DNA from 3 places in the Bradyrhizobium sp. CIAT3101 genome. Region 1 is predicted to be linked to each of the others. Evidence: riboswitches for the same ligand, from Rfam matches in the RefSeq annotation. Region 1 holds a riboswitch; each other region holds the start of a gene.
What was found. A riboswitch is a leader RNA that binds a small molecule or an ion and turns the genes downstream of it on or off. The one in region 1 is predicted to bind cobalamin.
Positions count from the first base shown of each region.

Region 1 (4,271 bases):
CGGTGTTGTAGCGGTCGCCGACATGGCGGCCGGTGATGCCGACCTCCACCGGCCACGGCGTGAAGAAGCGCCAGGACGCACCGGCATTGGCGACGATGCGCGGCACGTTCGGCGGCGTGTTGCCCGAGAACGAGCCGCCGGCGAAATCATAGTCGGCATAGCGCGCATCGACATAGGCGATGTTGCCCCAGAGCCGCAGAGACTCGATCGGACGGATCGCCCCGGCAAGCTCGACACCTTTCGATTCCTGCCGTCCCGCGATGTTGAGCGTCTGGCCGCCGGCTGCCGCGTAGACGTTCTTGCGCACGATGTCGTAGGCCGAGAACGACCACTCCGCCCTGTTGTCCCACAACACGTGCTTGACGCCGGTCTCATAGGTGCGCGCGGTCGTGAGATCCAGGTTCTGGGTGGGCAAGAGCAGGAAGATGTTGTTGGCCGAGATGTCGGCGCCGGTGGCGTACTGACTGAAGAAGGTCAGGCCGGGCACGGCCTCCCAGGTGTAGCCGATGCGGCCGGTGACGGGCGCCCATGATTTCGAGAACGGAAAGCCTGCATTCTCCAGACCGAACTGGTCGGTCGAGTTGCGATCGAGCCCGATATGTTCGACGCGCAGGCCGCCGATCAACGAGAAGGTCCGCGTCAACTTCAGCCGGTCCTCGAACGACAGCGCCTCGTTGTCGATACGCGCGGTCTGCTGCTTGGTCAGGAGCGTGCCGTAGAAGCCGCGATCGGGATCGACCAGCGAGACGAAATCATTCGGAAAAGTTGCGGAACCCGGCCTGACGAAGTCGAGATAGCTCGACGACAGCGTCGTGACCATGCGATTGTCGAAGCCCGCGATATTGGCGTCCCAGACCAGGTCGGTGATGTTACCGACAAGGCGCTGGCTGTGCGCAACATAGAAGCGCTCGCGATAAACCTGGTTTTTTGTGGAATCAAACGCCTCGACCTCGTTATTGAACCAGCTGCGCTCGGCGCCGTAACCATAGGCCTGGCTCTTCAGCGTCAGGTCAGGCGCCAGTTTCAACTCAAAGCCGCCACGCAGCCAGACCTCTTGCGCTACGTTGCGGTTATCGAGGACGTTGTAGTTGGTGTTGAAGGTGCGATCGTCGATCGTAATTGCACCGAGGTTCGATTTAGTGAAATCCGACACATAGGTGCCGGAGACGATTCCTGCCGTGGCGTGCGAGCCGCTGAAGGCGACCGGCACCAGCGGCGCGCCCCAATAGGCTTTTGAGCGGTCCTCGCGGTACTCGATCGCACCCCACACCTTAAGGCTGTCGGAGATCCGGTAGTTGAGCTGGCCGGAGACGTCGAGCGTCTTGGTGTTGGTGTCGTCGGCAAAGCCGTTGAGCGAGGAGCGGCTGATGTCGAAGCGATAGTCCAGCCCCTGGACGTTGGTGCTGCCACCGGAGCCGTAATGCGCGCGGAACGAGTTCAGGGAGTCATAGGAGAAGTCGGCTTCGTTCTGGATCGCACCCGTGTGCGGCTGCTTGGTGACGAAGTTGATGGCGCCGCCGGCGGCACCCTCGCCCGAGATCAGCGAGGCCGGGCCTTTCAAAAATTCGACGGCTTCGAGATTGGCCGTATCCATGACCCGCGAGGTCATGTTCTGCGGGCCGATCTTGATGCCGTTGTAGAGCGTGTTGATTTGGCTGTTGGTGAAGCCGCGCATCGAGAAGGCCGACGGCTCGGACGGATTGTCGCCGGCGGTGACGCCAACCGCGCCCTGGGCGACGTCGGAGACGGTGCGGTAGCCCTGCTCGCGGATGGTTTCGGCCGAGATCACCTCGACGGTCGCGGGGGTCTCGCGCACGGTCAGGCCGAGACGCGAGGCGCTCTCGGCGACCGCATTGCTGTTGAGCGGTGTCGGCACTGTGGCGTTCGGCACGACCGGCTTTGGCGCGGCCGCTGCCGCGGCGGGCCTGCGTGCGGCCGTGCGGCGTGCGCTTGCCGCGTCCCGGCCGCCCGGCTTGGCCTGCTGACGGGATTGCGGCGGCGAGACCTCCACCGCAGGCAGGGGCTCGCGAGCCTGCTGCGCCAAGGCAGCTGACATGTCGGTGGCGGCAAAAGATGTGAGAGCGGCGGACGCCAGCAGGAAACGGCGTGATCGTACAATACGGATGGAAGACACGGTCTTGGACCTCGGTGTGACGTCAGTGGCACGTCACCGCGAACCAAGGTCCCATCTTCCGGCTGGTAAGCCCTCCGATGAAGCCGAATGTCTGTACTCCCCGACCGACATCTTCGCGTGTGACCACGGCTGACGGCAGGTCTCCTGGCTCGCGGGTCGTGACCGCTTCGTCGCCTTCCCGGGACCGAGGACCCAGTGGCTTGTGACGAAGGATTCACCGCTTACAGTTGCGGGGGCAGCTGCGGCATTGGGGACCATGTCCCCGCACCGCATTCCCTTTTCATCCCCTCTCGGGGAAACCGTCAAAGTCATCTAGGGTTACGATCAAGACAGAGTCAATGTACAAGCTGCGGCGTTATTGCCACAGCGACCAACTTCTTTGGAGATAAGCATGGAAGGCGAGACCTTCCTCTGGCTGATCCGGCATGCGCCGGTCGAGGGCGTCAAGGGGACGATCCACGCCGCCGACGCGCCCGCAGATCTCGGCGATCGCGTGCAGCTCGAGAAGCTACGACGGTGCTTGCCACGGGATGCGGCGAGCTATGCGAGCCCTTCGCGACGCACGGCCGAGACGGCGCGCGCGCTGGGGCTCGAGCCTGACCTGCTGCCCGAATTCAGCGAGCAGGATTTCGGCGACTGGACCGGCCGGCGCCATGACGAGCTCGCAGCGAACGGCGGCGAGGCCTATGCGCAATTCTGGAGCGATCCGGCGTGCGGGCGGCCGCCCGGCGGCGAGAGCTTTGAAGAACAAGTCGCGCGCGTGCGGTTGGGCCTTGCGCGGATCGTCGCTCGTCAGGCAGCGCTGATCGTGCATTCCGGCACCATCCGCGCCGCGTTGTGCATCGCGCTGGATCTGACGCCGCACGCGGCCTTGCGCTTCGTCGTCGATCCGCTGTCGCTGACCCGGATCGACCGGCTCGCGACCGGCTGGCGCGTCGTCTCGGTCAATCAGCGCGTGGCCTAGGACGGCCGGTCCGGGACGTTGGCCTGTGCGAACGTCGCCATGTCGTTGTGAAGGCTACAGGCCGAGCGCACCAGCGGCAGCGCGATCGCAGCGCCCGATCCCTCGCCAAGCCTGAGATCGAGGCTGATCAGCGGCTGCACGTTCAGCGCGCGCAGCACCAGCCGGTGCCCCTGCTCCGCCGATTGATGCGACGGCAGCAGGAACGGTTGGCACGACGGATTGAGCCGCACCGCCGCGAGCGCCGCGACCGACACGATAAAACCATCGATCAGCACGGGAATGCGCGCCTGCGCAGCCGCTATGATCGCGCCCGAGATCGCCGCGATCTCGAGGCCACCGACGGCGCACAGGATCTTCTCGGGCGCCGCACCCGTAACGCCATGACGCGCGATCGCCCCATCGATCACCCGCGCTTTGTGCGCACGGCCCGCCGCATCCACGCCGGTGCCGTGGCCCGCAATTTCCTCGGCAGCGACGCCGAGCAGGCTCGCGGCGATCGCCGCCGAGGTCGTGGTGTTGCCGATACCCATCTCGCCGAAGATCAGGAGATCGGGCTGATCGGCCTTCGCCCGCACCACTGCGCGCTGTCCCGCCTCGAAGGCGAACGCCAGCTCCGCCGGCGTGAGCGCAGCTTCGACGCTGAAATCGCGCGTGCCAGGGCGTGGCTTGTCGGTGACGATATCAGGCATCGCCTCTTGTGCCAGCGTTCCGGCGTCGACCACTTCGAGGCTCGAACCGAGCTCGCGCGCCAGCACCGAGATCGCGGCGCCGCCCGAAGCAAAATTCGCCATCATCGCGATGGTGACGGCCTGCGGATAGGCCGACACGCCCTGCGAGACGATGCCGTGATCGCCGGCAAAGATGATGATCGGCACGCGCGCGGCGCGAGGGCGTTCAGTCGCCTGCAAGCCGGCAAGCTCGATCGCAAGCTGCTCGAGCCGCCCAAGCGCGCCGGTCGGCTTTGTCAGTTGTGTCTGTCGCGCGATCGCCGCATCGCGATGCGCAACGGAGATCTCGGGGCATTTCCGGGTGACCCATTCAGGGAGCATGCTGCCTCGCTTACGGCCTGCGCTTGAGAATGTAACTGTCCATGATCCAGCCATGCCGCTCGCGCGCCTCGTGTCGTGCGGCAACGATGCGCGGGCCGACCTCGGTGAGCCGGCCGGACATGAT
Region 1 is NZ_CP121634.1:6,037,430-6,041,700, forward strand. It holds gene QA645_RS28610 (TonB-dependent receptor) at 1-2,134, opposite strand, end outside; cobalamin riboswitch at 2,251-2,453, opposite strand; gene QA645_RS28615 (histidine phosphatase family protein) at 2,526-3,098, shown strand; gene cobT (nicotinate-nucleotide--dimethylbenzimidazole phosphoribosyltransferase) at 3,095-4,147, opposite strand; gene cobF (precorrin-6A synthase (deacetylating)) at 4,158-4,271, opposite strand, start outside.

Region 2 (4,271 bases), 2.2 Mb from region 1:
TTGGCGCCTGAACGAATTCAGCTGACCAAATTGTGACGTCGACATAATCTGGACTTTATCTGCTTCGATCAGCTCGTCGTTCGACCCCGCGAGCGCCCCCGCGTCAGGACGCCTTGCGCATTTCGCGGGCCGCCGCAACCATGTTGACGAGCGCCGGACGGACTTCGGTCCATTTGCGGGTCTTTAGGCCGCAATCCGGATTGATCCAGAGCTGCGAATCCGACAGTCGTTGGCGAGCTCGCGCGATGAGATCCGCCATCTCAGCAGCCTCGGGAACGCGAGGCGAGTGGATGTCGTAGACGCCAGGGCCGATGTCGTTTGGGTATTTGAAGGCAGTGAATGCGTCGAGCAGCTCCATCTTAGAACGGGACGTTTCGATCGAGATGACATCTGCGTCCATCGCGGCAATTGCATCGATGATGGCGTTGAACTCCGAATAGCACATGTGGGTATGGATCTGTGTCGCATCGGCAACACCGGAGGAACAGAGGCGGAAGCTCTCCACTGCCCAGTCGAGATAAGACTTCCAATCGGAGCGGCGGAGAGGCAAACCTTCGCGTAGTGCGGCCTCATCGATTTGGATCATGGTTGCGCCGGCTCTTTCCAGTTCGGCGACCTCATCACGGATGGCGAGCGCGATCTGACGGCAGGCCTCGCTCCGCGGAATATCGTCACGGACAAACGACCAATTTAGGATCGTCACCGGCCCCGTAAGCATGGCCTTCATCGGCTTTCTGGTTAGGGACTGCGCGTAGCGCCACCATTCGATGGTCATCGGCTTCGGCCGCGAGACATCGCCGAACAGAATCGGCGGACGAACGTAACGTGAGCCGTAAGATTGCACCCAGCCATGCTTTGTAAACACGAAGCCGGAAAGCTGTTCAGCGAAATACTGGACCATATCGTTGCGCTCGAACTCGCCGTGAACAAGAACGTCGAGCCCAATCTCCTCCTGCCAAAGGACGGCGCGAGCCGTTTCCTCTTTCAGGAATTGTTCATATTCCGCCTTTGTCAACTGTCCCTGGGCACGCGCGGAGCGGGCGTTGCGTACCTGCGCGGTCTGTGGGAACGAGCCGATTGTTGTCGTGGGAAACAGCGGCAGGCCGAAACGCTTGCGCTGAACCTCGGCACGGGTCGTAAAAGCGCTGTTGCGACGGCACATAGCCTCGTCAATCGCCGCCGCCCGCTGTGTGACAACCCTGTTATGGATCTTCGGTGATGCCCGGCGAGCCTTCGCTGCACGGTCTGATTCGGAAAGCGCGGCAATGGCGCTTCCGTCGCCTGCGAGTGCTTTCCCCAAGGCCGCGAGCTCGTCGATCTTCTGCACCGAGAAGGCAAGCCACCTCTTCACATCCGAATCGATATCGGTCTCGAGCTGAACGTCGATTGGGACATGCAAGAGCGAGCAAGACGGGGCGAGTTGCACGCGATCCTTGCCGAACTTTGCAATGAAAGGCTTGAGCCGCTCAACCAGTGCAAAGAGGTTCGAGCGCCACACGTTGCGGCCGTCGATGACGCCGAGCGAAACCACGAGGTCCGCGCGGGCGCTGATTTCAATTTGGCTCAATTGCTGGGGAGCGCGGACAAGATCCACGTGCAACCCGGCCACAGGCAGTCCCAGAGCGGTCGCCAGATTGTCGCCGATCGCTCCGAAATAAGTCGTAAGCATGATTTTGATGCCAGGGACCTCCTCAGCAAGACGTCCATAGGCACGCTGGACCGCACGCCGCGTCGTCTCGTCGAGATCAAGCACCAGATAGGGCTCATCAAGCTGGACCCACTCGGCTCCACGTTTCGCCAGTTCCTTGAGCACCTCGACATAGACGGGTACGAGGCTCTCGAGCAGCGAAATCGGATCAAATGTCGGATCGGCACTCTTGCCGAGCTTCAGGAAGGTGACCGGTCCGACCAAGACAGGACGCGTTTGATAGCCAAGGGCTTTCGCCTCCTCATATTCCTCGATCGGTTTGCGGGAGGAGAGCCTGAAGGTCTGTCCCTTATGGAATTCGGGCACCATGTAGTGGTAGTTGGTATCGAACCACTTAGTCATCTCCTGCGCAGCGGCGCCATGAGCTCGAGCTTGACCGCGGCTCGCGCCTTGTTCCTTATCTTGCGAGCCTCGTGCCATGGCGAAATAGGTCTGCAGCGAGACCGGCCCGCCGTCCCAGCCATACATCTCGGGAATGGCGCCAACCATGACGCTCGTATCGAGAACCTGGTCATAAAGCGAAAAGTCATTTGATGGGATGACACTGACGCCCAGCGACTTCTGACGTGCCCAATTGGCGACACGAAGACCCGCCGCTGCTTCAAGAAGCTGCGAGGTGCTGATCTTACCGGCCCAGTAGGCTTCGAGCGCCAGCTTGAGCTCACGGCGCGGTCCGATACGCGGCGTGCCGAGGGTTGCGACAGGAAGTGAGAGAAGAGACATAGCTTTAACCCCATTGTGTGTGGGGGCAAAGGCCATGGCGGAAACGCACTAGGCGTACCACCGGACACCCCGCCCGTGGACGAATATGTTGTCGGGGCAGGTCTCCTGGCTCGCGGGTCATCGCCTGCATCCCGCCTTCCCGAAGCTTCTGCTTCAGTGACACGTTTGGATGCGAGCTCGCCGCTTACAGTTGCGGGGGCAGCGCCGGCATTACTTCAATCCTGAGCGGATCAAGAGCGCACCGGCTTCCCTCTTAGCTCCAGATCGAGTGAGAGCTGGAGAACCTCGACGCCTCCGATTATCTGCAGAAGAAGCGATACGTCAACCCTGAGATCGTCTTTGCTGCGGCATCGGCAAGCCCGACGGTCTAACGATTGAGCCATCGAGGTCACCGAACAATCGTGATGTGAAGCTCTGCGCGCCTTTCCACCCGAACGAAGAGGTGGCCGTCACGCCGTCACGTGCGATCGCGCGCTATAAATGGTCCTAACCGCTTTCGGCCCCGCTATGCTGTTATTGGCTAGATGTATCGTGCAGCTCCTGGCCTTGAACGCCACCGCTGTGCGCGCAAATCGTACGGACCGTCAAAGGGACAGAATCTCGGACAGCACTCCCTGGCGCCTCGTCTCTGGGCTCGAGTCGAGAGGAAGTGAAGAGACTTCCCTCTCTTGTCACTTCGCCGTCACTACTGCGGTTTGCAGCATTTTGCGCAGCATCACGGATAGCTTCAAAGGGCCATGTGAACCGATCTCTGCGCCCCTCCCACCGCTTTTTCCATACGAATAGTTTTCTTGTTCCTTCAGCAGCGGACGAGACCTCAATCGCTTAAAGGACAAGGCGCTCTTGCATTGGTCAACTACCAGTTCTGGCAATTGAACGTACTGATAGACCACGTCAACTTTAGAGCCGCACTAAGCCTTAGCGGAGTCGCACCAACAAGTCCGAGGTTGCTTCAGGAGCGCAAGCTCCAACTCGGCGCTGTCACTAGGAATCTGACGCATTCCGCTATGCGGTCGGCAGTTGGCGTTCGACAGCTCTAGTCGAGTTTAGCGGAAACCGCCAAATTGGAGATTTGGAGCCATGACTTATACGGTCTTGTCGGATTGCGATGTTCCTCGCGGCGACATCGTCAAATGCGCTGCGCGCCTCGGCGCAGAAATCCGCAACGTCAAGCTATCGGGCGGTTTGCCGGAGCAGACGATCGGCTCGATCAATGAGTTACTATTGGAGCACAAGGTCATCTTCTTCCGAGACCAGGGACACCTCGACGATGCCGAGCAAGAGCGCTTTGCCCTTCGCTTCGGGAAGCTGGCACCTCATCCGACGCTCGGTGCGATCAAAGGTACGGCGTCAATCATCGAGCTTGATTCCGCCCGCGCCGGTAGCCGCGCCGACTTGTGGCACACCGACGGAACCTTCGTCGATGCCTACCCCAAAATTGCGGTACTACGAAGCCTAGTGATTCCACCATTCGGTGGCGATACGGTCTGGTCAAACACCGTGACGGCATATCTTGACCTAGCACCGCCGCTGCAGCGTCTTGCAGACAAGCTTTGGGCCGTTCACAGCAACGCCTTCGACTACGCAATATTGGCCCGCGTCAGCGAGCTCGACAAAAAGCATTTGGACGAAATCTTCACTAGAACGATCTATCAGACTGAGCATCCTGTCGTGCGCGTGCATCCCGAGACCGGCGAGCGCGCGCTAGTGCTTGGCGCTCTGGTGCAAAATTTCGTTGGTGTTCCGAAATACGACGGCCAGAAATTATTTGATCTATTTCAGTCTCATATCACGGCGCTCGAAAACACAGTGCGCTGGCGCTGGAAGGAAGGCGATGTAG
Region 2 is NZ_CP121634.1:8,261,275-8,265,545, reverse strand. It holds gene metE (5-methyltetrahydropteroyltriglutamate--homocysteine S-methyltransferase) at 104-2,431, opposite strand; cobalamin riboswitch at 2,509-2,734, opposite strand; gene QA645_RS38600 (TauD/TfdA family dioxygenase) at 3,512-4,271, shown strand, end outside.
Region 2: it holds a riboswitch for cobalamin, as region 1 does, so the genes downstream of both, metE (5-methyltetrahydropteroyltriglutamate--homocysteine S-methyltransferase) here and QA645_RS28610 (TonB-dependent receptor) in region 1, are expected to answer to the same signal.

Region 3 (4,271 bases), 2.2 Mb from region 1:
TCGTCCGGATAAAGCTCGGGCGTCACTTTGATGCCGGAGAGTTTCTCGAATTCGGGCAACTGGGCCGCGACCGCATCGGCATAGGGATGAATGTCGTAGGCCCAGACGATCGATGTGCCTTCGAATTGGCGCCAGTTGATGTCGTCCGCATTAGCTTGGGTGATGGCCGCTCCGGCCAAAAGCATGGAGCAGATAAGAGCTTTCTTGATAAAATTGGCCGAATGGCCGCGCAAAACGGCGAGTGTCCTTAGCATGTTCCCCTCCGATATGGGCTCTTTGGCCCACAAACCCACGTGCCTCTCCTCTTGCAGAGGCCGCAGCAGCGTGAAGGCTAGCCGCCGCTATCAGCCGTAAGCGGCCTTTCCAGACGAAGATTGGGTAAGTTTGGGTAATGTGAGAATGACGAGCCAACTACGTCTTGGATCGGTAGGCGCGGCGGTAGCTCTCGGTGCCGGACCGTCATCGTGGCGAACCGGCTGATAGGCGGCCCGGAATGTCATCAACCGGAATGGCCCAAGTGCGCGAACTCGCGCAGCCCTGCCGCGAGAAAACCGGCAGAATAGTTCAATTCCATTCCTAGCCGCTACAATAAACGCGACGCTCTATAACGCGCCGGTCGTGGCATTCTCAGCCTAGTGACGGCGCATGCGGCATCGCTCCAACAGGACAACAGGTATTGTTCTTTGATTATCGCTTATGCATCCCGGAAAAAGCCATGCCCCTGCAGAATCGGCAACAGCTCGTGATGGCTGCGAATGATGTAGTCCGGTTCTGCTGCCTGCAATCGCGAATCGGAGACAAATCCGCCGGTAATGGATACGCTTATGAGCCCGAGGTCGCGAGCAATATTCGTTTCGACTGGCATATCGCCGATGATAAAGGTCGCCGAAGGCTTGATGTCATTCTCTTGAATATAGCGACGAAGCCGCTCCCCTTTGGTCATTGACTTGAACTGCGTGGCGCGGCTTTCAAAAGCGATCACCTCATTAATGTAGTCATTAATTCCAAGCCTTCGCAATTGCGATCGGAGAGGCTCAGCGATATGGTTACTCACGATGATGGACGAAGCGTCTTGCTGGCGCGCGATTTCCAGAATTCTACGAGCGCCTTCGCGCAGATCAGTTTTGCCCGCAAAATGTTCGTAGGTGTCGTGAAACATTGCACCCGCATCTCGATCCATGTCGGCAATTTCCGAGTCCGACATTCCCAGACTGCGATAGAGGATAGAAAGCGGGACATCGCAGTGGTCGCGAAACGTAGCCATATCGATAGTTCTGCGACCAAAGCGATCCAGTATTGTATTCGTCGTCTGTAGTAGCACGTGCGCATCGTCGAGCAACGTGCCATTCCAATCGAATACAAGAGCAGGTTTCATGATTCGACTTTCAGGAGTGGATTGCGCATAGGGAAGATCCGCCGTTGAATTCCGCAAGATTCTATTCGCACGCTTCTGCCCTTCTGCCGTTAGCATCTCGAACGTGGATGATGAGAGATCGATACCATCATGCTTGCACGTTAGCGACGATACGAGAACTAGGAAGGGCAGATGGGATACGGGTTAGCGTGAGAGAAACGAGCGGGAAACATCCGACATGATAATCTTCTTGTTGAGGAGCGCAGCCTCTGCGCGAGGATAAGTTCGGCATAGGCTACGTGAACACATCGTCTGACGATCTTAAGCAAGCGTCGTACCACTGCACAAACAAAGTGACTCGACCCATCTCACCGGTCATCACCCGAAAAACACGACAGTCTTGTGAAGCGGCATTGCTCACAACTCGTCGAAGTCGCAACACATTGTCTGGAACGCGACATCGGTACTAAATAGCAAAGGCTAACCGGACGGAGTCCTTCCAAACTTCACTGTCCTAGAAAGGAGAGAGCCAAATTCGTGGCCGACTCGCTAACGCGGCTGCGCAAGCCTGGCCGCTCTCTCGGTGTCGATGACAACGCCCATCGGAATCAAGAGAGGTCAGAAGCAGAAGCCCCTGAGATTTCAGCACTCCACAAGCAAATCCGCGCCGGTACGTTCATCAGCTGTTGACAGCGCGTCCCGAGAGTCACTACATATCGGCATCACGGTCCACTTGATTGCAAGATCTAGTGGCTAAGAGGGAAGCCGGTGAACTGCGCCTTGCGCGCGGAATTCCGGCGCTGCCCCCGCAACTGTCAGCAGCGAGCTGCTTCCGAACGACGTCACTGGTGCGACTGCGCCGGGAAGACAGGAAGTGCAACGACCTGCGAGCCAGGAGACCTGCCGTGATGATCAGAACGTCCACGGGCGGGGTGTCCCGGCGGTCGCTTGCATGCACTGTTCGGCACCTCCAGTGCCGGCGTTTTTGCAGCGCCCTTGCCTACAGCCCCGTTCAAACACAACACGCATCACGGGGCCTATTGATGTCACTGAACCTACATGACGCGGACACCGCATCCGCACCCATCATCCACTTCCGTCCACAGTCACTTGCGGGTGCTTCCAGCGAGCCGGCCATGCAGATCATCCGCCGCAACGGCAAGGTGACCCCGTTTGACTCTGCCAAGATTGCGGTGGCCATGACCAAGGCCTTTCTGGCCGTCGAAGGCACCACGGCAACCGCCTCGCGCCGCGTGCATGAGAGCGTTGAGCAATTGACCGCCGAGGTCGTCACCGCGCTGATGCGGCGCGCCAGCGAAGGACGCACCTTCCACATCGAGGATGTTCAGGATCGGGTCGAACTCGCCTTGATGCGTAGTGAGAACCACAAGGTCGCACGCGCCTATGTGTTGTATCGCGAAGAGCGCACGCGTCAGCGAGCCCAGGAGGCAGCCGCGCAGCCGACGCCCGCCAGCGATTCGACCCTTCACGTCACGTTGGCGGATGGTTCGCGTGTCGGGCTGGATACCAGTCGCCTCGCGCTGATCATCGGCGAAGCCTGCGCCGGCCTCGATGGCGTCGCTGTGAAGCCGGTGCTGGCAGAGACCACCCGCAATCTCTACGACGGCATCAGCCAGGACGAGCTAGCGCAGGCTTTGATCATGGCAGCACGCACGCTGGTCGAGCACGAGCCAAACTATGCTTACGTCAGCGCCCGTTTGCTGCTCGACAAGCTCCGCGGCGAGGTACTCTCGCGCGTTCATGGCGTTGCGACGTCGGCCTCGCAAGCGGACATGGCGACGCGCTATGCTGAATACTTTCCGACCTATGTGAAAGTCGGGATCGCCGCCGAGCTGCTCGATCCCGAACTCGCCCGCTTCGATCTCCACAGCATAGCGGCGGCGCTGAAGCCGGAACGCGACCTGAACTTCCAGTTCCTCGGACTTCAGACGCTTTACGACCGCTACTTCCTGCATCAGCACGGCAAACGGATCGAACTGCCGCAGGCTTTCTTCATGCGGGTTGCGATGGGGCTGGCGCTGCGCGAGATCGATCGCGAGGCAAAGGCGATCGAGTTCTACGATCTATTGTCATCTTTCGACTTTATGGCCTCGACACCCACCCTGTTCAATTCTGGCACGCTGCATCCGCAGTTGTCGTCCTGCTTTCTCACCACCGTCGCCGATAATCTCGACGGCATTTTCAAATCGATCAAGGACAATGCGTTGCTCGCCAAATATTCGGGTGGCCTCGGCAATGACTGGACGCCAGTTCGCGGCTTAGGCGCTCACATCAAGGGCACCAATGGCGAGAGCCAGGGCATCATCCCGTTCCTCAAAGTTGCCAACGACACCGCGATCGCCGTCAACCAGGGTGGAAAGCGCAAGGGCGCGGTCTGCGCTTACCTTGAAACCTGGCACCTCGACATCGAGGAATTCCTCGATCTTCGCAAGAACACAGGCGACGACCGCCGCCGCACCCACGACATGAACACCGCGAACTGGGTGCCGGACCTGTTCATGCAGCGCGTCGATGCCGACGGCGAGTGGACGCTGTTCTCGCCGGACGAGACGCCAGACTTGCATGATCTCTACGGCGAGACATTCAGGACGGCCTACGAGGCCTATGAAGCGAGAGCGAAGGCCGGCGGCATGCGCCTCTTTAAAACAGTGCGCGCCACCGACCTTTGGCGTCGCATGTTGACCATGTTGTTCGAAACCGGCCATCCCTGGATTACCTTCAAAGACCCCTGCAACCTGCGCTCGCCACAGCGCCACATGGGCGTGATCCATTCCTCGAATCTTTGCACCGAGATCACGCTAAACACTTCGGCCGATGAGGTCGCCGTTTGCAATCTCGGCTCCGTCAATCTGCTTAGTCATGTCGGCGCCGACGGGGTCGACCATGCCAAGCTGAA
Region 3 is NZ_CP121634.1:8,250,613-8,254,883, forward strand. It holds gene QA645_RS38570 (extracellular solute-binding protein) at 1-254, opposite strand, end outside; gene QA645_RS38575 (HAD hydrolase-like protein) at 695-1,375, opposite strand; cobalamin riboswitch at 2,063-2,277, shown strand; gene QA645_RS38580 (ribonucleoside-diphosphate reductase subunit alpha) at 2,398-4,271, shown strand, end outside.
Region 3: it holds a riboswitch for cobalamin, as region 1 does, so the genes downstream of both, QA645_RS38580 (ribonucleoside-diphosphate reductase subunit alpha) here and QA645_RS28610 (TonB-dependent receptor) in region 1, are expected to answer to the same signal.